Regions from separate parts of the Pseudochelatococcus lubricantis genome, predicted to be linked through region 2. Evidence: riboswitches for the same ligand, from Rfam matches in the RefSeq annotation. Region 2 holds a riboswitch; each other region holds the start of a gene.
What was found. Region 2 has a riboswitch for thiamine pyrophosphate ahead of thiO (glycine oxidase ThiO). Riboswitches for the same ligand answer to the same signal wherever they lie in the genome.
Positions count from the first base shown of each region.

Region 1: another riboswitch for thiamine pyrophosphate. It lies ahead of ACFFJ7_RS15810 (NUDIX hydrolase); the one in region 2 lies ahead of thiO (glycine oxidase ThiO).
Region 3: another riboswitch for thiamine pyrophosphate. It lies ahead of ACFFJ7_RS05705 (ABC transporter permease); the one in region 2 lies ahead of thiO (glycine oxidase ThiO).

Region 1 covers NZ_JBHLXC010000012.1:44,837-52,543, forward strand. Annotated here, with positions in the region: gene ACFFJ7_RS15785 (ABC transporter permease) at 1-366, opposite strand, end outside; gene ACFFJ7_RS15790 (ABC transporter permease) at 372-1,544, opposite strand; gene ACFFJ7_RS15795 (ATP-binding cassette domain-containing protein) at 1,541-3,307, opposite strand; gene hlyD (secretion protein HlyD) at 3,304-4,302, opposite strand; gene ACFFJ7_RS15805 (TetR/AcrR family transcriptional regulator) at 4,421-5,125, shown strand; TPP riboswitch at 5,174-5,305, shown strand; gene ACFFJ7_RS15810 (NUDIX hydrolase) at 5,337-5,819, shown strand; gene ACFFJ7_RS15815 (TenA family protein) at 5,842-6,486, shown strand; gene tenA (thiaminase II) at 6,500-7,183, shown strand; gene ACFFJ7_RS15825 (DUF3299 domain-containing protein) at 7,189-7,695, opposite strand; gene ACFFJ7_RS15830 (ABC transporter permease) at 7,707-7,707, opposite strand, start outside.
Region 2 covers NZ_JBHLXC010000002.1:1,092,699-1,100,405, reverse strand. Annotated here, with positions in the region: gene ACFFJ7_RS07775 (thiamine phosphate synthase) at 1-584, opposite strand, end outside; gene ACFFJ7_RS07770 (thiazole synthase) at 581-1,366, opposite strand; gene thiS (sulfur carrier protein ThiS) at 1,371-1,583, opposite strand; gene thiO (glycine oxidase ThiO) at 1,613-2,749, opposite strand; TPP riboswitch at 2,739-2,837, opposite strand; gene scpB (SMC-Scp complex subunit ScpB) at 2,908-3,543, opposite strand; gene ACFFJ7_RS07750 (segregation and condensation protein A) at 3,540-4,349, opposite strand; gene nagZ (beta-N-acetylhexosaminidase) at 4,488-5,570, opposite strand; gene ACFFJ7_RS07740 (SPOR domain-containing protein) at 5,705-7,396, opposite strand; gene argS (arginine--tRNA ligase) at 7,579-7,707, opposite strand, start outside.
Region 3 covers NZ_JBHLXC010000002.1:611,271-618,977, reverse strand. Annotated here, with positions in the region: gene ACFFJ7_RS05710 (ABC transporter substrate-binding protein) at 519-1,466, opposite strand; gene ACFFJ7_RS05705 (ABC transporter permease) at 1,543-2,292, opposite strand; TPP riboswitch at 2,468-2,570, opposite strand; gene ACFFJ7_RS05700 (GNAT family N-acetyltransferase) at 2,859-3,359, shown strand; gene ACFFJ7_RS05695 (GIY-YIG nuclease family protein) at 3,505-3,840, opposite strand; gene ACFFJ7_RS05690 (DUF2239 family protein) at 3,979-4,608, shown strand; tRNA gene ACFFJ7_RS05685 (tRNA-Thr) at 4,750-4,825, opposite strand; gene ACFFJ7_RS05680 (SURF1 family protein) at 4,963-5,808, opposite strand; gene ACFFJ7_RS05675 (cytochrome c oxidase subunit 3) at 5,824-6,678, opposite strand; gene ACFFJ7_RS05670 (cytochrome c oxidase assembly protein) at 6,720-7,334, opposite strand; gene ACFFJ7_RS05665 (cytochrome c oxidase system small membrane protein) at 7,351-7,560, opposite strand; gene ACFFJ7_RS05660 (heme o synthase) at 7,557-7,707, opposite strand, start outside.

The sequences.
Region 1 (7,707 bases), on a different contig from region 2:
GTCGATCAGCGCCTGCAGGCTCACCGGTTGTCCCGTCAGAACCTTGCCGGAAAAGTCCGGCGGGATACGGATGGCGAGAAGCGCCGCCTGCGCGTCGATGGTCTGCCGCAGCATGTCGCCGTCATGCACGGCCCTCACCTCGCTGAAGGCGGAGGCCGCCGCGAGGCGCTGGACGAGTTCGGTCGCCACGGCACCCTGATCCTCGTTCAGGATCGCGAGCGTTGCGTTGCGTACCTCCAGCGTGGTCGCGAAGGGAAAAATGGCGAGCTGGAGGATGAGCGGCGTCAGCAGCATCATGATATTGCGCCGGGTGGCCAGAAGCTGCTGCAGTTCCTTGATAACAAGAGCGGCGATACGGTTCCACATGGGCCTCACCCATCCAGCCTGCGGCGCGTCCGCCACGTCGTGAGGCCAAGCCAGAAGATCGACGAAACCAGCAGGAAAAGCATGTTCGGCAGGAGAATGGCCCACACGTCGCCCGCCTGGAACAGCGTCTGCATGATCTTCACGAAGTAGCGGGCGGGAACGAGATACGTGACCGCCTGCACAGCCGCCGGCATCGAGGCGATTTCGAAGATCAGGCCCGACAGCAGGGCCGAGGGCAGAAAAGCGGCGTTGAGCGCGCCCTGAGCGGCGTTGAACTGGTTGCGCGTCGTGGTCGACAGCAGAAGGCCGAGCCCCAGCGCGCTGCCGAGGAACAGGCTCGTCGACAGCAGCAGGATGGCGATCGAGCCCCGGAAAGGCACGTTCATGATGAAGACGGCGATGAGGACGCAGATGGCCATGGCCAGCATGGCCAGCACGTAATAGGGCAGGCTTTTCGACAGAAGCAGCTCCGCGCGGCGCATGGGCGTCGCCAGCAGCGCTTCCATGGTGCCCCGCTCCCATTCGCGGGCCACGACGAGCGAGGTCAGCAACGCGCCGATGATGGTCATCACCACCGAAATGGAGCCGGGAATGAGGTAGTTGCGGCTGATGGTGGCGGGATTGAACCAGTAACGCGGCTCGATGGAGATGGCCTCGCTGAAGGGCACGCCGTAGGCGTCGGCCCTTGCGGCGAGCCAGCTTTCATAAAGGCCCCGCGCGTAGCTCGCCACGAAATTAGCCGTGTTGGGCTCCGACCCGTCCGTCAGCACCTGCAGGCTCGCCTCGCCGCCGCCAGCCTGCACCTTCGCGGTGAAATCCTGCGGAATGACGATGATGCCGCGCAATTCCCCGCGCGTCAGTTTCTCACTGATCTCGGCCAGCGTGTCGGCAAAGACGGGCTCGATGTACGGCGAACCCGCCGCGGCGGCTGCCAGCCGCACGGCTTCGACGCCGCGATCCTCCATCACCACGCCGACAGCCAGCCTGTTGGTGTCGAGCGAGATGCCGAAGCCGAAGATGAACAGCAGGACGACCGGCAGGACGATGGCGATGAGCAGGCTGCTCGGATCGCGGACGATCTGCCGCGTTTCCTTCACGCAGAGAGCGGCGAGCCTGCGGAACGAAAAACCGGGGGAAGAGGGAGATGCCCCCGCGGGCGCCGGCGGAGTAGGTGTCATGTCGCCCTGCCCTCCTTGTCACGCTGCGCCTCGTCGTCGCGCTGGATCAGGCGGATGAAGGCGTCCTCGAAGGTGGGGTCTGGCAGATCGTCGCTCGCGACCTGATGCTTCAGCGCGTCGGGCGGGCCGGCGGCGATCATGCGTCCGCGATAGATCAGGGCGATGCGATCGCAATACTCCGCCTCGTCCATGAAGTGCGTCGTCACCATCACGGTGACGCCCTTGTCGACGAGCGCGTTGATATGCATCCAGAATTCGCGCCGCGTCACAGGGTCGACGCCCGACGTCGGCTCGTCGAGAAAGAGCAGCGGCGGTTCGTGCATCAGCGCGCAGGCCAGCGCGAGCCGCTGCTTGAAACCGAGCGGCAGTTCCCCTGCGTTGGTGCGCCGGTAGCGCACCAGATCGAAGCTCTCCATCATCTGGGAGACCTTCTTCTCCCGCGCTTGCCCTTTCAGGCCATAGATGCCGGAGAAGAACAGCAGGTTCTGCTCGACGCCGAGGTTGCCGTAGAGCGAGAATTTCTGCGCCATGTAGCCGAGTTTCTGGCGCGCCTCGCCAGCGCTGCGCTTCAGGTCGATGCCCATCACCTGCGCCTCGCCGGAAGTCGGCGTCAGCAGGCCGCACATCATGCGGAAGGTGGTGGACTTGCCCGCGCCGTTCGGTCCCAGCAGGCCGAAAATCTCGCCGCGCCTGACGTCGAAGGTGACATGGTCGGTCGCCGTGAAATCGCCGAACTTGCGCGTCAGCTCCCTGGCACGGATCACCGCCTCCGCATCGACGCCTTCGGGCAGTTTCACATCCGGCATGGTGCCGGCGAGAACGGAACGGCCGTCCGGCCCGCCGCCCACAAGGTCGATGAAAGCATCCTCCAGACGTGGTTCGACCGGGACGGCCTTCGCGCCCGCCTCGCTCGCCATCAGGCCGGCATCCGGCATTGCGGTGCCTTCCTTCAGCACGAGGCGGACGCTCTCACCCTGGATCACGCCGTCGACCACGCCCGCGCTGCCGAGCGCCTTGCGCAGGAAATGGCGGCGGTTGCCGGACAGGTTCCGGACCTGCACGCAGCGCCCCCGCATCCGTCCGATCTGTTCGGCCGGCGTGCCGGCGAAGATCAGCCTGCCCTCGTTCATCAGGCAGAGTTCGTCGCAACGCTCGGCCTCGTCGAGATATGCCGTGGCCCAGACGACCGCCATGCCGCCCTTGGCGAGGCTCGTCACCATGCCCCAGAGATCCCGGCGCGAGATCGGATCGACGCCCACGCCCGGCTCGTCAAGGAGCAAAAGCTCCGGCGTGCCGATCAGCGTGCAGGCCAGGCCGAGCTTCTGCTTCATGCCGCCCGAGAGCTTGCCGGCGAGGCGCTCCGTGAACCGGCGAAGGTCGGTGAAATCGAGCAGCCGCTCGAACTGCACCTTGCGCGCCTCGCCGCCCACGCCGCGCAAATCGGCGTAAAGCACGAGGTTTTCCATCACGGTCAGGTCCTCGTAGAGCCCGAATTTCTGCGGCATGTAGCCGACCTTGAGATGCAGGATCCCCGCGTCGGCGACCGGATTGAGCCCGAGAACCGCCACCGATCCGGCGGAGGGTTTCAGCAGGCCGGCCATGATGCGCATCAGCGTCGTCTTGCCCGCGCCGTCGGGGCCCGCAAGCCCGGTGATGATGCCGGAACGGATGGCGATATCAACCTCCGCAAGGGCGAATTCGCCTTTGCCCTGTTCCGGGTAGCGATGGCCCAGACCCCGGAGCAGGACGGCCGGCTCGCTCATGGTTTCGGCTGCGCCTCGTCCGCGAGGCGCACCGTCACCGGCATGCCCTGCCGCAGCCGGTCGTCGGCGTTGTCGACGACGATGCGCAGCCGGTAGACCAGCGCGGTGCGCAGATCCTGCGTCTCCACCTGCTTCGGCGTGAACTCCGCCCGCGGCGAGACGAAGCCGACCGTGCCGGCGTAGGGCTCGCCGGGACGGGCATCCGTATAGACGAGCACCTTCGTACCCGGCGCAACGCGGCCGAGATCGGGCTCCCGTGCGTAGGCACGCACGCGCACCGGGCGATCCAGCGAGAGCGTGACGACCGTCGTGCCGGCGGCAACCATGGTACCGGGCTCGACGGCGCGCGTCAGGACGGTTCCAGCGCTCGGCGACGCCAGTGTCGCGTCGTGCAGCTGCAGGTCCGCCGCATCGCGCTGCGCCTGCGCCGCCTGCCGCTGCGCCGCCGCCTGCGCCAGTTCCTCCGGGCGGGCGCCGTTGCGTGCGGCGAGGTAGGCCTGCTGCGCGGCTTCAAGCCCGGCATTGGCCTGATCGCGCGCCGCGCGCGCGTTGTCGAGCGCCTGCCGGGAGCTTATGTTCGTCGTCTGCAATGTCCGCTGGCGCTCGAACGTCGTCTGCGCGTTGGCCGCAGCGGCGCGAAGGCCTTCCGCCTGCGCCCCGAGCCTCGCGATGTCCTCGGCGCGCGTACCCGCCTTCAGAAGCGCCTCGTTCGCCTGCGCGGCGGCGAGCGCACCATCCGCCTGCGCCAGCGCCTGCCGGAGCGGCTCGGGGTCAATCCGCGCGACGACCTGCCCGGCGACGACACGGTCGCCCTCGTCCACCTCCACACGGTCGACGCGCCCGGCGACCCGGAACGACAGGTTGACCTCGCGGATGTCGACGTTGCCGCCGAGCGTCAGCACCTGCCCCCGGGGTTGCCGGCTATCCCAGTAATACGCCCCGCCGCCGGCCAGAGCGGCGGCGATAAGCAGGATGATGAGGGTTCCGTGCTTCATGTCGAAGGATTCCCGATACCTGTGAACACGATAATGACCTGCCAGTCATTTTTCAATGATAAAATGACTGGCAGGTCATTTTGTTTCATGCCACTATCCGCCTGTGACGGAACAGCTCATGACAGACCAGCAACGCCCCGACGCTCCGGAAACATCCGCACCGGCGGAACCCGAAGCGGTGAAACCCGCATCCGACCGTATGCGCCTTAAAAAGCAGGTGAAGCGCGCCGCCATCCTGCGGGCGGCCGTGGACGAGTTCACCGAGAGAGGTTTCGCGAACGCGCGGCTTTCTTCGGTGGCCGAGCGGGCCGGCGTCGCCAAGGGCACGCTCTACCTGTATTTCAGGAGCAAGGAAGACCTCTTCGCAGGCGTCGTGCACGAGACGCTGCTGCCGCCGGAAGGAGACCGGGACGGAAAGAGCGGAACAGACGCCTCCCCAGTCGAAGCCTTCCGTGCCTTCATGCTCGGGGCCGTGGCGGATTTGCAGAATTCCGGCAGGGCGGGCGTCGCGCTCGTCGCCCTGACAGAAGGACATCACTTCCCGCAACTTGTGGATATCTACATCCAGGCGGTTCTGGAGCCGATCCTGCAGCGCATCTCGAAGCTGATGGAGGACGGAAGCACACCCCGGCTGGACGCTATCCGCCGCTTTCCCCAGCTCCTCGTTGCCCCCGTTGTCACCGGTCTGCTGTGGAACAGGTTCATGACCAAGCACCCGCCGGTCGATCTCGTCGAGATCGTCGACGCGCAGCTGTCGCTGGTCCTCGGAGACGCGGAACGGCGCGAGGACGAGCCGGACGAAGCCACCGGAACGGAACGTTAACCGACAGCGCAAATATCGCTGCCCGCGCCCCGGCTTTGTGTTATGAAGGCCGCTACCGAGGGGTGCCCCGACAAGGGGCTGAGATACTGCTGGCCCGGAATCCGTCGATAACGCGCAGCGCAGTGACCCTTTGAACCTGATCCGGGTCATGCCGGCGAAGGGACGGGTCTGTTAGCCTCACTCCTTCGCCGGCCTCCCATGCGAGGCCGCCATGAATACAGCAGAAAACACGGAAAACCCCGCCCCTTCTCCGGACGGCCGGGCACGCGGTCCCGTCGCGGCGGTCATCGCCGTCGTGTTTCACGAGGGTCGGGTGCTGCTTGTGCGGCGGGCGAATCCTCCCGACGCCGGCCTGTGGGGATTCCCGGGCGGGAAAATCGAAGCAGGCGAAGCGATCGCGGACGCAGCCGTACGCGAGCTGCTGGAAGAAACCGGCGTCCGTGGAGAGGCGCGGCGCGTGCTGACCGCCCTCGACGCCTTCGACCGCGCGGCCGATGGCCGGCTTCGCCGTCACTTCATCCTGATCGCCGTCCTTTGCCGCTGGATAGCGGGTGAGCCCGTCGCGGCGGATGACGCGCTGGAAGCGCGGTGGTTCACTCCCGATGAACTCGACGACGCCAGCCTGCCGCTGAGCCGCGACGTGGCCGACGTCGCGCGGCGAGCCGCGGGCATTGCCGAAGACAGTTTGCCATGATCGCCAGAAAAGGAACAACACGATGAGCGACGACACCTTCACCGAAATCCTGCGCCGCGCCAACGAAGCCACATGGTCGCAGGCCGTGCAGCACCGCTTCGTCCGGGAGCTGTTCGACGGCGCCGTTCCCGATGGCGTGATGGCGCGCTATCTGATCCAGGATCACCGTTTTCTCGACAGCTTCCTGACGCTTCTGGGCGCAGCGATCGCCACCGCGGACAGCTTCGAGGCGCGGTTGCGCTTCGGCCGCTTCGCCGGCATGGTCTCCGGCGAGGAGAACACCTATTTTCTGCGCGCCTTCGAGGCGTTGGGCGTGAGCGAGGCGCGCCGCGCGGAAGAGCCGGACACGGCGCCAACTGCCGGCTTCAAGGCCCTGATGCGGGAGGCGGCAGGCACGCGCGACTATGCTGCGGTGCTCGCCGTGCTCGTTGTGGCGGAATGGCTCTATCTCGACTGGGCCTCCCGCGCGCCGCAGCCGCTGCCGGACAACTTCGTCCACGCCGAATGGGTGACCCTGCACGACAATCCGTTCTTCCGCGATTTCGTGGCTTTCCTGCGCGGGGAACTCGACCGCGTTGGACCGCAGGCGAGCGACACGGCGCACGATTTCTTCCGCCGCGCGGTCGCGCTCGAACTGGCGTTCTTCGACGCCGCCCATGACGTTTGAGGAGCACACTGACATGACTGTTTTCGAGCGCCTGAAGGAAGCCGCCCGCGAAGACTGGACACGCTATGTCGACCACGCCTTCATCCGCAGGATGGAAGCGGGAACCCTGCCGGAGGCGGTGTTCCGCGCCTATCTCGTGCAGGATTACCTGTTCCTGATCCAGTTCGCGCGCGCCTATGCGCTGGCGGTCTACAAGAGCCGGTCGCTGGAGGACATGCGCACGGCGCAGACCACGCTCAACGTGATCATGGACGAGATGAAGCTGCACGTGCGCCTGTGCGAACGCTGGAACCTGTCGCCCGCCGCGCTCGAAGCCGCGCCCGAGCATCAGGCAACTGTTGCCTACACGCGCTATGTGCTCGATTGCGGCCTTTCGGGCGACCTGCTCGACCTGCATGTCTCGCTCGCCCCCTGCGTGATCGGCTATGCAGAAATCGGCAAGCGGCTCGCCCCGGCGGTGGACGCTGCCGCCGACCATCCCTACCGGGAGTGGATCGGCGAATATGCTGGCGCGTGTTTTCAGGAAGCGGCCGGCGCTGCCATCGCCCACATCGACCGCCTGGCGGAACGCGCACTGACGGCGCGGCGCTTCGACGAACTCGTAGGCATCTTCGCCAAGGCATCACGCCTGGAGGCGGATTTCTGGCAGATGGCGTTCGACATCGCTGAGGAACGGCGCAACGATCCCGCCGGATAGCGCTCTCAGGGCTTGTAGGCTTCGATGCGCTCGGCCGTCAGGGTATAGCCGATCTCCGCCAGCTCGGTTGCCGTCGCGGCGGTGGCGAGCGCGCCCGTCACCCGCACGGGCTCGAACAGGTCGCTGATCTCATAGGGGCGCGCGGTGGTGACCAGCACGAGCTGGTTCGCGGGCGGCGGCGGCACGTGAATGCAGGCGCCGACATACGGCACAAGGATGAACGTCACGACGCCCGTGCCCGAATGTTCGAGCGGCACCACGAAACCCGGAATGCGCACCGTCTTGCCGTTCCACTCAGTCCGCACTCCCGACGAGACCGGCTGCTGGCGGGCGAGAGGCGCCGCGTCGTGCTGGATCACGCCGCTGAGCGCGGGCGGACGGGACGGCACGCCCGCAGGAAGCAGATCGTCCCACGTCAGTTCGACAACTTCCTTCGCGCGGGCCGGCTCCGCGAGGAGCAGGCACGCGGCCAGCCCGCCGCCGAAGCCGCGCCGGGAGAGACTGTTGCTCATGTTTGCGCACCT
Region 2 (7,707 bases):
GCGCGCATCACGCCGCCCATGACAGCGACGCCGGCAGCGCCCGCCGCGAGACAGACAGGAGCGGAATTCGCATCGATGCCGCCGATGGCGATCACCGGCACGCGCGCCGCCTGCACGATGACCGCGAGACCCGTCGCGCCAAGCCACGGCCCATAACCCGGCTTGCTGGCAGTGGCGAAGGCCGGACCGGCGATAATGTAGTCGAGGTGGGCGGGATCGGCGTCGCGCGCCTGCTCCGGCGTGTGCACGGACTGGCCGATGAGCGCATCCTCGCCGAGCACGGCCCTCGCCGCCGCCGCGTTGGCGGCCTCCGGCAGATGGACGCCATCGACCCCCGCCCGCAACGCAATCTCCGCCGCGCCGTGAACGGTGACGCGCCCCCCGACGGCGGCGGCGCGCCGCTTGAGGTCGCGTGCGAGTTCCACCTGCGCGTCGGCGTCCAGATCCTTCTCGCGCAGGCTGATCCAGCGGCAGCCACCCGCGAAGGCCGTGTCCGCCAGCGGCCCCAGCCCGCCCGCGCCGCCCGCAAGCTGACGCCTGTCGGTGACGATGAGGACGGACGGCGCTGGAAGCCGCCGGTTCACGATTCGATCAGGCCGAGCTGCGGGCTCGATGCCTCCGCGTTGCGGCGCCGGGGAATCCGCCCGGCGAGATGCGCCAGCCTGCCGCCGGCCACCGCGTGCCGCATCGCCATGGCCATGCGCACGGGATCGTTGGCCTTGGACACCGCCGTGTTCAGCAGCACCGCCGAGCAGCCGAGTTCCATGGCGAGCGCGGCGTCGGAGGCCGTGCCGATGCCGGCGTCCAGCACCACCGGCACGGCGCTCCGCGCGCAGATCATCTCGATCATGTGCGGGTTGGAGATGCCGAGGCCCGATCCGATCGGCGAGCCGAGCGGCATCACGGCGGCCGCGCCCGCGTCCGCCAGCTTCCTGCAGGCGATGGGGTCGTCCGTGCAATAGGGCAGCACCACGAAGCCCTTGTCGACGAGTTCGGCGGTGGCGCGCAGCAGTTCCTCGACGTCCGGATACAGCAGTTCGCGGTCGCCGATTACCTCCACCTTCACCCAGTTGGTGCCAAGCGCCTCGCGCGCGAGTTCCGCCGTCAGCACGGCATCGCGCGCAGTCTGGCAACCCGCCGTGTTGGGCAGGAAATGCACCGCGCCGGCGAGCACGTCGACGAGGCTCTCGGCCGCACCTGTCAGGTCGATGCGGCGGATGGAGGCCGTGGTCATCTCGGTGCCGCTTGCCTTCACCGCGTCCAGCATCGCCTTCTGGTTGGGATAGCCCGCCGTGCCGAGGAACAGGCGCGATGTGAACGTGCGCCCGGCGATAACCAGCGGGTCGTCGTGAATGTCCGTTGCCATGATATCAGCCGCCCTGCCTTGCCTGCACGATCTCGATGCGGTCGTCGGCGTGCAGCGCCGTCAGCATCCACCTGTCGCGCGGCAGCACCGCGCCGTTCAGCGCCACCGCCACGCCGCGCGTGTCGAGGCCGATGTCGTGCCGGGCGAGAAGCGCCGCCAGCGTCGCGTCGCCGACCTGCTCGCTTCTGCCGTTTACACGCACCTGAATTTCACTCATTTTCCCGATCCCGGTTCGATCTTTTCAGCTTATGCCGCATGGGCATGAAAACGTTCCAGCGCGAAGGGCGCCGCCAGCGGATCGTGCTCGCCGTCCAGAATGAAGCGCGAGACGATGTCGGCCGTCACCGGCGTGAGCAGGATGCCGTTGCGGTGATGGCCCGTGGCGTAGACGAGGCCCGCGACCGGCCCTGGCCCCAGGATGGGCGCGTCGTCGCGGCTGCCGGGCCGGAAGCCCGCCCACGTCTCGATCAGCGGCAGTTCCTCGATGCCGGGCAGCGCGCGCCAGGCGTTCTGCAGCAGCGAGAGGATGCCGCCCGCCGTCAGCCTGTCGTCGAAGCCACGCTCCTCCGCCGTCGCGCCGACGATGAGCCGCCCGTCGATACGGGGCACGAGGTAGACGCCGGATGCCCAGACCACGTGGCGAATCAGCGGGTTACCTGCATCCATGCCAACCGCCAGCATCTGCCCCTTGATGGGCCGCACGGGCGGGCGAATGTCCGGCGTGAGTCCGCCGATACTGCGCGACCATGCGCCCGCCGCGAGCACGACGGTGGATGCCGCGTGGCGCTCGCCGCCGACTTCGACACCCGCCGCGCGGCCGTTTTCGATGACGATGCGCTCCACCGCCGCATCCTCGCGCAGGTCCACGCCGGCGCCGATTGCCGCGGCACGCAGGGCAGCGGCGAGTTTGCGGTTGTCGACCTGATGGTCCTCCGGGCTCCAGACCGCGCCGCTGGTGCTCGCCAGCAGCGGCTCTCGCGCGCGCACCTCGCCAGCCGGCAGCCATTCAACGGGCAGGCCGGCCTTTTCCTGCAGCGCGAAGTGGTGGCGAAGCCGCGCTTGCTCGTCGGCATTGAGCGCCACATGCAGCGTGCCCTCGCCGCGAAGACCGACCGACAGGCCGGTCGCGGTTTCGAGTTCGGCGGCGAAGCCCGGCCACAGGCGCTGGCTCTCGCGGTTGAGGGGCAGAAGCCAATCCTCGCCCGGCTCAAGCTCGGTGCAGGCGGCGAGCATGCCCGCCGCCGCATGGCTCGCGCCGCTGCCGGCCTTGCCCTTGTCGAAAACGGTGACGTGCGCCCCACGGCCGGCCAGTCGCCACGCGACCGACAGCCCGATGACACCGGCACCGACAATAATAATGGAGTCAGACGACTGCGTAACCAACGGCGCCTCCCTACGCTGGAATGACCCAGACAGGTTCGATGGGTATTATCTCAGCCGCGCCCGATGCGCGGCACCCCAGTGCCTATGGTTGGAACATCGTATCTTTTGCCGACTTTGGCAAGTGGAATCGCGCAAGAAGCAGGGTGCGGCGAGGAGCCTCAGGTCGCCGCGCCGTCCTCAAGCGCATCCTCGTCGTCGCGCAGCGCGTCATCGTCGCTGGGCGACGGCACCGAGAAGCTGCGCGGCAGGCGCCCGTCGAGGAAGCCCGCGCCCCTGAGGTCCTCAAGGCCGGGCAGTTCGTCGATGGAGGCAAGGCCGAAGTGGGAGAGAAATTCCGGCGTGGTGCCGTAGGTCACGGGGCGCCCGGGCGTGCGGCGGCGGCCGCGCAGCCTGATCCAGCCCGTTTCCATCAAGGTGTCGAGCGTGCCGCGCGAGGTGGCGACGCCACGGATTTCCTCGATCTCCGCCCGTGTCACAGGCTGGTGATAGGCAATGATCGCCAGCACCTCAAGCGCCGCGCGGGAAAGCCGGCGTGGCTCTTCCACCTCCCGCACCAGCGAAGGCGCTAGATCGGGCGCAGTGCGGAACGCCCACTTGCCCGCCACCCGCGCGAGAGTGACGCCGCGCCCTGCGTAGTCGGCTTCAAGCCGCGCGAGGATGCGCGCGAGATCGGCATCGCCGGGGATGCGCGCGGCAAGCTCCTCCTCCGCCACGGGTTCGCGCGAGGCGAACAGGATCGCCTCGACCACGCGCAGCGCGCGCGCTTCGGCAGCGCTGTTGCCGTGGTCCGTCATGCCACCTCCCGCACCGTGTCCGGGTCCCCGCTGTGTGGCGCGCCGGCACGCCGGCGCAGCATGAGGGGGGCAAACGGCGCGTCCTGCCGGATGTCGACGTGGCCCTCGCGCACCATCTCCAGCATCGCCGAGAGGGCGGACGCGCGCACCGTGGCGCGCATGGCGGGCGTCGCCATGTAGCTTTCGAGCCATGGGTCGAGCATCGTCCATTCGATCGCCCCGCCGACGAGGCGCTGCAAGGCCTCGCGCGCCTCCGCCAGCGACCACACCGTCCGCTTCTGCAAGGTGACGCGGGCGTTGACCATCCGCTGCCGGTTGTCCGTATAGGCCCGCAGCAGTTCGAACAGGGAAACGTTCCACTTCGCGCGCGGGACGATCGCCATTTCCTCCGGCGCGCCGCGCGCCAGCACATCGCGCCCGAGGCGCGGCCGTCCGGCGAGCTGTTGCGCAGCGCGGCGGATCGCCTCCAGCCGCCGCAGACGCAGCGCCAGCACGGTGGCCAGATCCTCCGCCACCGGCTCCTCCGCCGGCGCGGGCGCGGGCAGAAGCAGGCGGGATTTCAGGAAGGCGAGCCACGCCGCCATCACCAGATAGTCGGCGGCGAGTTCAAGGCGCAACTGGCGGGCGGCCTCGATGAAGGCGAGATACTGCTCCACCAGCGCCAGAATGGATATCTGCGTGAGGTCGACCTTCTGGCGGCGCGCGAGTTCGAGCAGCAGGTCGAGCGGCCCCTCGAAGCCGTCGACATCGACGATCAGCGCGGGCTCCGCCTCGCGCTGCTGCGGCGCGTCGAAATCGTCCGACATGGTATCCGCGCGGGATGCCCCGTCCGCCACTCTTGCCAGTTCCCTTTATCGCAGCAGTTCAGCCATGGCGGCCGGATGCCGCTCCGTCCATCTTGCTTGCACGTGATCTGTCCGAAAAGTGGCAGCCACTCTTCCGGATCATGCGTCGGAGCGCGCGCGCCCTTCCGTCGGATCGCCCTGCGCCGGCGCAACCGCGCTGACGAGAGGATTGGTGCTGGCGGGCCGATTTGCAAGTGCGGCGGCGACCGCGGCCTCGAACCGCAGGCGCTCATCCACAGGATCGAAGGCTTCCGGCGGATGCTCCAGCAGACCGAGCGCCCGCGCGGCGCGGACGGCGGCCTCCCCGGCGAGGTCGGGCGCGGCGGCGGCGAGTTCCCGCATCTCCGGCAGGACGCCGTTGCAATGCAGCGCGATGTCACAACCGGCAGCGAGCGCGGCAACTGCCCGTTCGCCGATGGTTCCCGAGAGCGCGTTCATCGACAGGTCGTCCGTCAGCAACAGGCCGCCGAAGCCGATGTGGCCGCGCACGATACGCTCGATCACGATGGGCGACACGGTCGCCGGCCGGTCCGGGTCGACGGCGGCATAGACGACATGCGCCGTCATGGCGAGCGGCGCGTCGGCGAGCGCGCGGAACGGCACGAAGTCGTGCGCGGCAAGCTCCGCCTCGCTCGCTTCCACGACGGGCAGCGCCCTGTGGCTGTCGGCGTTGCCCCGCCCGTGTCCGGGAATATGCTTGACGACCGGCAGCACGCCGCCGGCGAGATATCCCGCCATCGCCGCACGACCCAGCGCTGCGACGCGCTGCGGTTCCGTGGCATAGGCGCGGTCGCCGATCACGTCGTTCGCGCCCGCGACGGGCACGTCGAGCACGGGCGCGCAATTGGCGGTGATGCCGACGGCACGCAGATCCGCCGCGATCAGGCGCGCGCCGAGACGAGCGAACTCGCTCTCCATCAGGCCATAGACCGCGCCCGGCGGATAGGACGGCCAGTGCGGCGCGCCGAGGCGCTGGACACGTCCGCCTTCCTGATCGACGAAAACCGGCGCCTCAGGTCGGCCGACGCTCTCGCGCAGCGCCGCCGTCAGCGCCCGCACCTGATCGGGAGAGACCACATTGCGCCTGAAAAGGATGAACCCCCAGGGATCGGCGCTGCGGAAAAGCGCGCGTTCCTCATCCGTCAGCGTGGGGCCAGCACAGCCCAGAACCAGCGCTTTCATGCAACCAAACCCGTATCCATCGCCAGCGTATCGCCGCTATCTGCTGCCCGGCCTCTGGCCGGACATGCGGAAGCGTCCGCCGGTCCGTCAGACCGGCAAACGCCCCGCGTTTTCCTCATCGCGGCCTTCACGCCTCAGTTGCGCGCCACGAAGCACTGACCGCCCGAGGCCTGGATGCGTACGCACAGCGCCGTCGCGGCATCGCGCGTGGGGAAGGAACCGACCCGCAGGCGGTAGATGGTGCGTCCGCCAGCCTGCGCGCGCACGATATTGGGCGAGTAGCCGGAGAGTTCCCCGTGGCGACGCTGCAGGGAGGCGAACAGGTTGCGCGCCTCGCCCTCGCTGCCGGGGGCCGCGAGTTGCACCGTGAAGTTGCCGCCGGCCGCCGTGGGCGAGACGGGCTGCGGCGCGGCAGGCGCCGGCGCGGCCGCGACCTGCTGGTTGGGGCGGCCGGCCTGCGGGCTGATCTGCAGCGGCGCGATCTGCATGGGCGCGCGCGTCGCCGGACGGTTGACGCCGGCCGGACGCGGAACGGGCGCCGCCGCAGGCGTTGCAGCGGCGGGCTCCGCGACGGCAGGCGCGGTCACGGCGGGCGTTGCCGGCGACGAGGTTTCCGGCGTTGCCGTGGCGAGCTGCTCGATGGTGGGCGCGGCGGGCGCCGGCGCCGTGGGTGTTGCCCGCCCGTTCGACGGCAGGATGCTGCCGTCGGGGCGCACGGACACGGTGCGCACGCGCTTCGGCTCGCCGAGCGCGACCATGGCCGGGCTCGTGGGCTCCGGTGCCTCGGGCAGCGTCACGTCCGCCGCGGCGCCGGGCGGCGTCGTGGTCGTGGTTTCGCCCGCCTGCGGCATGGCCTGGCCCTGCTGGCCCAGCACCTGATTGATGTCGACGGGCTGCTCGCGATTGTCGACCACCACCGAGCCCTCGCCGGTCGGCGCCTGGTTGGTGTGCTCGTATATCGCCTTGTTTGTATTGGGTATTTCCGCACCGCCGGGGGTTTCGGGCTCAACCTTCACCGGCTGGCCGTCAGCGGTGATGACAGGCGGCTCGCCGCTGGCGCTCTCTCCGCTGCCGCCCCTGAACATCAGCGTACCCGCCAGCGCCACGGCGCCGAGACCGAGCGCGACGGCCGCGATGACGAGGCCGCGGCGACGGCGCGGCGCCGGCTCCGCATAGCCCACATCGGCATAGCCGTCTTCGTAACCGTCATCCGCTGCCTGCTGGCGGCCGTCATCGGCGTAAACGCCGTAACCGTCCTGCTGCGCGCCATAGCCATTTTGCGCGGGGGCGGCCTGCGTGCCGTAACCGTCCCATTCCCGCTCGTCGGGGCCGGGCGCGTTGCCGGAGGCGGCAAGCTGGTACGCATCCTGTGCGTAATAGTCGTCGGCGGAAGGCCGGGGCGTGCCGGACGCGCCTTCCAGTTCGCGGCTGAATTCCTGTGCGTAGACATCCGGCGCCGGCTCCTTCGCCACCGGAACCGCCGGGCTGCGCAGCCACTCGGGCATGGGCTGCGAAGGATTCGGCTGCGAAGGATTGGGTTGCGCCAGCTGTTCCTGCGGCTGTGCCTGCACGCCAGGCTGGGCCGGGCGCGGGCTGAGATGGGCGAAGGCACGTTCGATCTCGTTCACCCAGTCGGGCTGCGGGCCCCCGGCGGCTGGCGCGGGTGAAGGCGCCGGAGGCTCTACCGGCCGTACGGGCGCGGGCCCCCTGGACTGGGGAAGCCCCTGCCCGACGAGGCGCGCGAGTTCCGCAAGCGGATCCTCGCCGCGTGGCGCCGGAGCGGGCGTGCGCCAGTTCTGCTCTTCAAGACCGTCTCTGTCACGCATGACGTGGGCTCTGCTGTTGTTACTCATGGGTGCAGTGATCCTTCAGGCAAGCCTGGATTCATGCCAGGCGGGAGGCCGACCGAAACACCGACGGGGCCAATCCGGTCCAGGCCAGTCCACCACCACATTCACGCCAACCGTCGAACAGCCACCCTCTCACGAAGAACGCCGTGTCCGCACCTTCAGCGCATTTCATCAGGCGCTGCCACTCCCAGAACGGCAAGCCCGGACGCCAGAACCGACCGGACCGCCTCCACGAGAGCCAGCCTCGCCGCCGTCAACTGTCTGTCAGTTTGATTAACAAACCGTAA
Region 3 (7,707 bases), 480 kb from region 2:
ACAGCTCCATCCTCGCCCGTGCCTTTGCTGCGCGGGGCCGGATGTCAGGGCGGCCATGCCTCGCGGTGTTGGCCGCCCCTATATCGCCATAGAAGGGCTGTTCACTCACCGGATAAGGAGAGGGAGGAGGCTCGCCATGAGATTTCCACGTCTTCTGCGCAGCATGGCTGTCATCGTCGCCGGTGTACTGCTATCCGGATGCGTCTCGTATGGATACGGCCCGGGGCCGGTCTATCATGACGGCTATGGCAGAGTTTATAGCGAGCGGTATGCCTACCCGGCACCCCGCGTCGTCCCGGCACCGCGATATCGTTACCAGCGCCAAGACTACAGGCCACGGCCGGGCTACTATTATCAGCCGCGCGTCTACCGCGCTCGTCCTGTATATGGGCCGCGGCCAGGCTACTACTATCGAGGCCATTACGGGTATTGGCGCTGAACGGCGAGAACCATGACGCGGCCGTGCGGACGGCGGCGCGCCCCGCATAAGGGCCGCCGGCCGCGGCAGCGAGGCACGTTCAGCGAACGTCGATATTGATATCGTCGAGCGAGGGCGCCTTCCCGATCAGCCCCTGCTCAACGAGAAACGTGCCGAAGCGTTCGTAGCGGCGCCGGTCGAGCGCGGCGGGACGCCTAGCGAAACGCGGCAGCGTATCGAACCACGCCCGGCGGTTAAGCTCGTTATCGAGGTCCGGATAGGCGGCAACGAACAGTTTCCACGCTTCCTCCGGATGATTGGTCAGATAGAGCGTTGCATCCTCGACCGCGGCAAGAAAGCGGGGCAGGCGGTCGTCCCCCTCCAGCGCCCGGCGCGTGACGAGGATGAGTTCGTCATAGGTCGGCACACCGTGCTCTTCGGGATAGAATATCCGGCCTTCACGCCCCTCCAGCCGCATTTGCGTCAGCTCGAAATTGCGGTAGCTGCCAACGGTCGCATCCACCTTGCCGCCGATGAGCGCCGGGGTAAGCGCGAAGTTGACGTTGACCAGTTCGACATCATCCATGACAACGCCGGCGCTGGAGAGCATCCTGCCGAGAAGCGCTGTCTCGAAGCCCGACACCGAATAGCCGATTTTCCTGCCCTTGAGATCGGCCAGCGTCCTGACCGGGCCATCGGCAAGGACGGTTATACCGTTCAGGGGCGTTTCCACGAGCGTCGCGAAGCGGACGATGGGCAGGCCGGCCGCATGGTCGAGATAGAGCGACGGCTGGTAATGAACGCCGACGTCGGCCTGGCCAGCGGCCACGAGACGCGGCACGGACGACGGATCGGAGGGAGCAACGAGTTCGACATCGAGCCCGGCCTTTTCGAACAGCCCCAGACGGTCAGCGACAACGAGGGGCGCGTGGTCCGGATTGACGAACCATTCGAGCAGGACTGTCAGCTTGTCCGCCGCACGGGTGGGGGTACTCACGGCCAGCGCCAGAGCGCCGAGCGCGATGGCGAGCAGGGGGATTTTTCTCATCGGTTCCTCCTTTGATGCGAAAACGGGTCGACGGGGCGCTCCAACAGCTGGCGCCCGGGCTTCAGGGACCAGAGCGTCACGGCTCCTGCTCATGCGCCCACGGCGCGACGCGGCGGGCCACCTCGTCGACAAGCGCACGCAGCGCGAGACTGAGCGCCGCGATGATCGCCATCGCAGCGAAGGCTGTCGCCGTCTGCATACGGGCATTCGCCTGCCCCATCACGAAACCGAGGCCGGCCGAGGCTCCCACCCATTCGCCGACGACCGCGCCGAGCGGGGCAAGCGGCGCCGCAACGCGCAGGCCCGTCATCAGCGCCGGCAGGGCGAGCGGCACGCGGATATCGACCAGCGTCCGCCAATGGCTGGCGCCAGTGAGCGCCGTTGCATCGAGAATGTCGCGATCGACGCGGCGCAGGCCATCGGCAAAGGCCGAGGCGACGGGGAAGAAGATGATGATCGTCGTCATAACCACTTTCGACAGCATGCCGAAACCGAACCAGACGACCAGCAGGGGGGCGATGACGAAAACCGGCAGGGCCTGCAGCACGAGCAGCATCGGCCATACAAGCCGCCCGAGTCTTGGCACCGCGGCGACAAAGAACGCCGCCAGCACGCCGAAGCTCGTGCCGAAAACGAAGCCGAGCGCGATTTCCGTCACCGTCGTCAGGCTGTGACGGGCAAGATAACCCGCTTGTGCGCCGAACACGGCAGCGACGTCGGCCACGGACGGCAGGATGTAACGGGGAGGCTGGAACACCCAGACCGCGCCCTGCCAGACGAGAATCAGCGCGATCAGGGTGCGCAACGCCGCGCCGGTCCGCGCCATGCCGTTCAACGCCTCGCGCGCGGGTGGCCGGGGTCGGCGAAGGGGCGAAAAGACAGAAAAACCACGACATTCGACTCCGCATCAGCCGCGCGGCGCGAACCGGCCAGAGCCTTGCCGCGCCAGTGACGATCCGGATTGTCCAATGCCAGGAAAAGGATATGGGCCGCCGCTTGTGCAGAGCGGGGCTTTCCGTTCCTACGCCGGTACGAACCGGATCAGGTTCAAGGGTCCGGCTCGCCGCCATCTCAGCACCGTTCGGTGCACCCCTCGGATAAGCAGAGCATTGGGTCAGGGCATGAAGGAAGTCAAGCCCCGCCCGCACGAAAGCGTTGGCACCAACCACCTGAGCGATCATGACAATTTTGGGGAAAGTGGCGCCGCTTGCGTGACCGCTGACCGCGCGGCCAAGGGCTTGATATCGTGAATGCCCGAGACGGGGAGCAGGACAGCACGATGTCCCGCTTGTGCCTGGAGCGCGTTCCGATCAGAATTCGCTCAAAATTCGGCAGCCCATAAACGCGGACGCATTGCCGTACACGCGCAACTTGACAATCAAGGAACATAACATGCTGATCCGAAACGAAATCGCCAGTGACATCCCGGCGATCCGTGCGGTTGTGACCGAGGCCATGCGGATGCTGCCGCAATCCACCGGAACCGAGGCGACCATCGTTGACAGGCTGCGGGCAGAGGATGCCCTTACCCTGTCGCTCGTGGCCGAAGACGGTGGTGAGGTGGTCGGCTATCTCGCCGCCTCGAAGGCGCGGATTGGATCGCAGGACGGCTGGGGCCTGATCGGCCCCCTTGCGGTCTTGCCGTCGAGGCACCGGCAGGGGATCGGCAGCGCCCTGATGGCCGAGGCGATCCTTCGATTGAGGGCGACCTGCCCGGGCGCGACCTTGGTAGGCGACCCCGGATATTATGGTCGTTTCGGCTTCAGGGCGTTTCCGGGGTTGCGGATAGATGGCTGCCCGCCAGAGGTAGTTCAGGCCTTGCCGTTCGATGCCACTGAACCGAGCGGCGAAGTGATCCATCACGCCGCATTCGGTCTGGATCAACAAGGTTGACAGCAGCCAGGGCCGCACATTTGACAGCGTGGCTCCGGCGCCCGCATTTCATCGCACACCCGGCTATTAGGCCTGAACTCTGATGAAGGCCATGCCAATAACCGCGCGGTGACCGCCCGGGATTGGCGCGAAAGACTTGCCGGGCTCACATAACTTTGGCGTTCAGCTTCGTTCGCCAGTGGAGCGCTCGCTCCTTCAGGTTCTTGTCGCGTATATAAGGAGACTCATCGGTTTCGATTTTTTCAATGACCTCGAAACTGAAATGAGCTTCGCCGTATTGACGCCACGCGGCCAGCAAATCCGGTCTTGGATGAGTACCTTGCCGAAGTGCGAACCATATGCGTGTCTGGATGGTTTCTATATCGGGCCATTGGCCGATCCAGATATCACCAGAGACGGCAGAGCGAATGGCATAAACACCACCCACCACCTTGCGCTCCTTGTAGGCGGCAACTGCCGCCTTCCTCTTTTCGCTGTTCATCTTAATACCCCGATCAATTCCCGATTCCGCAAACGGCCTCGCCGAGAAGCGCACCGGCAGCGATAATATTATCCGGGTTATATTGACGCAAGAATTTTATCCGGGTATTTAATGCCCGTGATCATATGGAGTTGACCAGTGCCTGACTATCTCTCGAAACCCTGCACCGCATTCGACGGTTATCGGCTGCTGTTGTCCGGGCCGTTGATCGAGGTCGCCCTCGCTGTAAAAGCGACGATCGAAACCGACGCCACGCGCGCAGTTCTGGTGTTCGACGATTTGACGGGACGTGTAATTGATCTTGATCTGCGCGGCTCCAAGGCCGAGATCATTGAAAGGCTATCGCGTTCCGCGCAGCAATCTGCCGAGCATTCTGCGGCTCGATCGAGCGAACCATCAGAGTTGCCAAAGGCAGACGCTTCGGAACCACGAGGGCGGGGGCGGCCAAAATTAGGCGTCGTGGCCCGTGAGGTGACCTTGCTGCCGCGACAGTGGGATTGGCTGGCGGCGCAACCGGGCGGCGCCTCCGCCGTTCTCCGGCGGCTCGTTGATGAAGCCAAACGAAATGGCGGTTCCCGGCAACGACGAATTGCGCAGGAGGCTGCCTACCAATTCATGTTAGGGATCGCCGGCGACTTGCCAAATTACGATGAGGCTGCTCGTGCCCTTTTCGCAGATGATCGCAAGATGCTGGAGCATTGTGTCGCTGAGTGGCCGGGAGATATCGCAACCCATCTCATTCGCCTCGCCTTCGAAGCGCGCCCGTAGCTGGCGTCGCTTCGGCGATTCGTCGCCCAACACCGTGTTGCATCTCGTCTACCTGAAGCGGGGCAACCTTCATCCCCTGAAGGGCCCTACCGGCGTTACAACGAGCGCGATGGCTATCTATCGGAATTTTTTCGGGAGTTTTGGTGCCGCTTAGGTGACTCGAACACCTGACCCCATCATTACGAATGATGTGCTCTACCAACTGAGCTAAAGCGGCCAACCATTCCGATAACGGCACAGTACGCCTACGGCGCATCCGTCATCGCTATGTATGTTGTGCTTTTACCTTTCCTGTGCTGCGGGTCAAGCGGGAAATATCGTTTTCCACACCTGACTGGCTGCATTCCACGCGAGTCACCCTTCCCGTGGCGGCCGGCGCTCCTTGTCGGCGAGATACCGGCGCGCGTAGAGCGTGAAGACGGCCGCAAGCGTCACGGCGAGCCCGAACCACGTGAAGGCATAGTCGAGATGGTTGTTCGGAAAGCTGACCACCGTCAGCCCGCCGCGTGGCCAGGCCGCAGTGCCCTCGCCGGTTGCCTCGACGGCGTCGATCAGGAAAGGCGCCACGCGCGTCATCCCCGTGGCGCGGGCGATGGCCTGCGGATCGCGCGTGAACCACTCACCTGCCTCCGGCACGTCCGCCGGCACGAACCAGCCGCGCTCCTGTGGCGCGCGCAGCAGACCTGTCACTGTGACCGCGCCGTCACGGCGGTCGCCGTCGGACCACTGGCGGAATGCCGCCGCGTCCTGCTTCAGCTCCACCGGTATGAAACCGCGGTTGACGATGATGATGCTGCCGTCGGCCTGCTTCAGCGGTGTCAGCACGAAATAGCCCATCAGCGCGCTGCCGCCGCCGCGTCTGTCGAGCTGCGCATTGCCGTGGACATAGACCTGCAGGTCGTAAAGATACCCGCCCGTCGCGGTGATTGGGCGGTACTCCGCCTCGTCGCGCTGCCACGCCGCCCATTCGGCCTCCGCCGGCGCGGGAACGGGCGCGGCATGCGTGCGCGCCTCGATGCGGGCGATCAGCGCCTCTTTCCACGCCAGCCTCTGAAGCTGCCAGACACCGAGCACGACGAGGATGATCACGCCGGCGAGCGTGAAGATGCCAGGCGCCAGCAGGGCCCGCCACGCCGGCCCGTCCGAAGCCGCGCTGCCGGCGGCGGATGGTTGCCGTTTCTCCGTCCGCCGCTCGTCCATGGTCGGCCGACGGTCTCAGTGGCCGCCGCTGCCGCCGGAACCCCACACGTAGATCGCCACGAACAGGAACAGCCACACCACGTCGACGAAGTGCCAGTACCACGCCGCAAACTCGAAACCGAGATGCTGCGTCCGCGTGAAATGTCCGAGATAGACCCGCAGCAGGCAGACCGCGAGGAAAATCGTGCCGATGATTACGTGCGCGCCGTGGAAGCCCGTCGCCATGAAGAACGTCGCGCCGTAGATGTTGCCGGAAAAGCCGAACGTCGCGTGGCCGTACTCATAGGCCTGCACGAACGTGAACAGCACCGCGAGCGCGACCGTCAGCCACAGTGCCTGCTTCAGTCCCTCGCGGTCGTCCTCCAGCAGCGCGTGGTGCGCCCACGTCACCGTGGTGCCGGAAGTGAGCAGGATGAGGGTGTTGAACAGCGGCAGGTGCCAGGGATCGAGCGTCTCGATGCCCTGCGGCGGCCAGTGCCCGCCGGTCACCTCCGCGCGCTGGAACTGGATGGCCTCGCCCGGGAACAGGCTGGCATCGAAGAAGGCCCAGAACCACGCCACGAAGAACATCACCTCGGAGAGGATGAACAGGATCATGCCGTAGCGGTGATGGATCTGCACCACGCGGGTATGGTCGCCACGCTGCGCTTCGGTGATCACGTCTGTCCACCACGCGGCCATCGTATACAGCACGCCGATGATGCCCGCGCCGAACACGTAGGGGCCGATGTGCAGCCCGCCGAGCGCCAGGCTCTTCATGGTCATGATGCCGCCCACCGCGAGGATGAACGCGCTGAAAGAACCGATGACCGGCCAGGGGCTCGGGTCGACGAGATGGTAATCGTGATGTTTCGCGTGAGCCTGAGCCATGATTTTCCGGTCTCCGAATTCGTCGCTGGCGCCTCGCGGCATCACAGCCTTTTCCGCCCTGCAGAATCGTTGATGGATGCCGACGATGACAGGGGTTTGCCGTCCTTAACCGGGAACATGGTGTAGGAAAGCGTGATCGAGTCGAGCCCCTTCAGGTCACGCTCGTTGTCGAGATCGGCATCAATAAAGAATACCACCGGGGCGATGATCGTCTCGCCCGGCCCCAGCGTCTGTTCCTCGAAGCAGAAACAGTCGAGCTTCACGAAATACTGCCCTACCTGATCGGGCTGCACGTTGTAGGTGGCGACGCCGGTCACCGGCTTGTCGCTCCTGTTCGTCAGCTCGTAGAACACGGTGTGCGTTTCCCCGAGCCGCACCGTCACCACGGGCGTCTCCGGCACGATCCGCCACGGAATGGAGGGCGACACGTTGGCGTCGAACCGCACCGCGATGCGCCTGTCGGACACGCTGCCGTCGGACTTGACGCCCGCCACAGGCGTGCCGGCGAAGCCCGTCACCTGGCAGAACAGCCGGTAGAGCGGCACCGACGCGAACGCGAGGCCCAGCATGCCCGCGACCACGCCCACGCAGACGAGCGCCGTGCGGCGCGCCCTGACGGAAAGTTCGCGATGCGTTTGCGGCTCCTGTTCGCTCATGTCCCCTCGCAGGCCGTCACAGCGGCCGGTTGAAAACGTTTGAACCCAGCCGGGCAATGGTCAGGATATAGAACAGCACGAACAGCCCGCCCAGCGCGAGGCCGATGGCGACGTTGCGCGCGCGCTGGCGGCGGCGCTCCTCCGGAGACAGCCGCACACCCTCCGGCGCGCCTGCCGGCACTGTCTTGTCCGCACCCTGCTTGCCATGCGTCGCTCCGCCATTCACAGCAGATGCCCTCCCGAAATGGCGCCAAGGCCCGGAACCAGCCTGCCCAGCGCATGCTCCGCGAGCAGGGCGGCGAACAACAGGAAAAGATAAAGGATCGAGAAGCCGAACAGGCGCCACGCCGTCCTCACGCCGATGGCGTTCAGA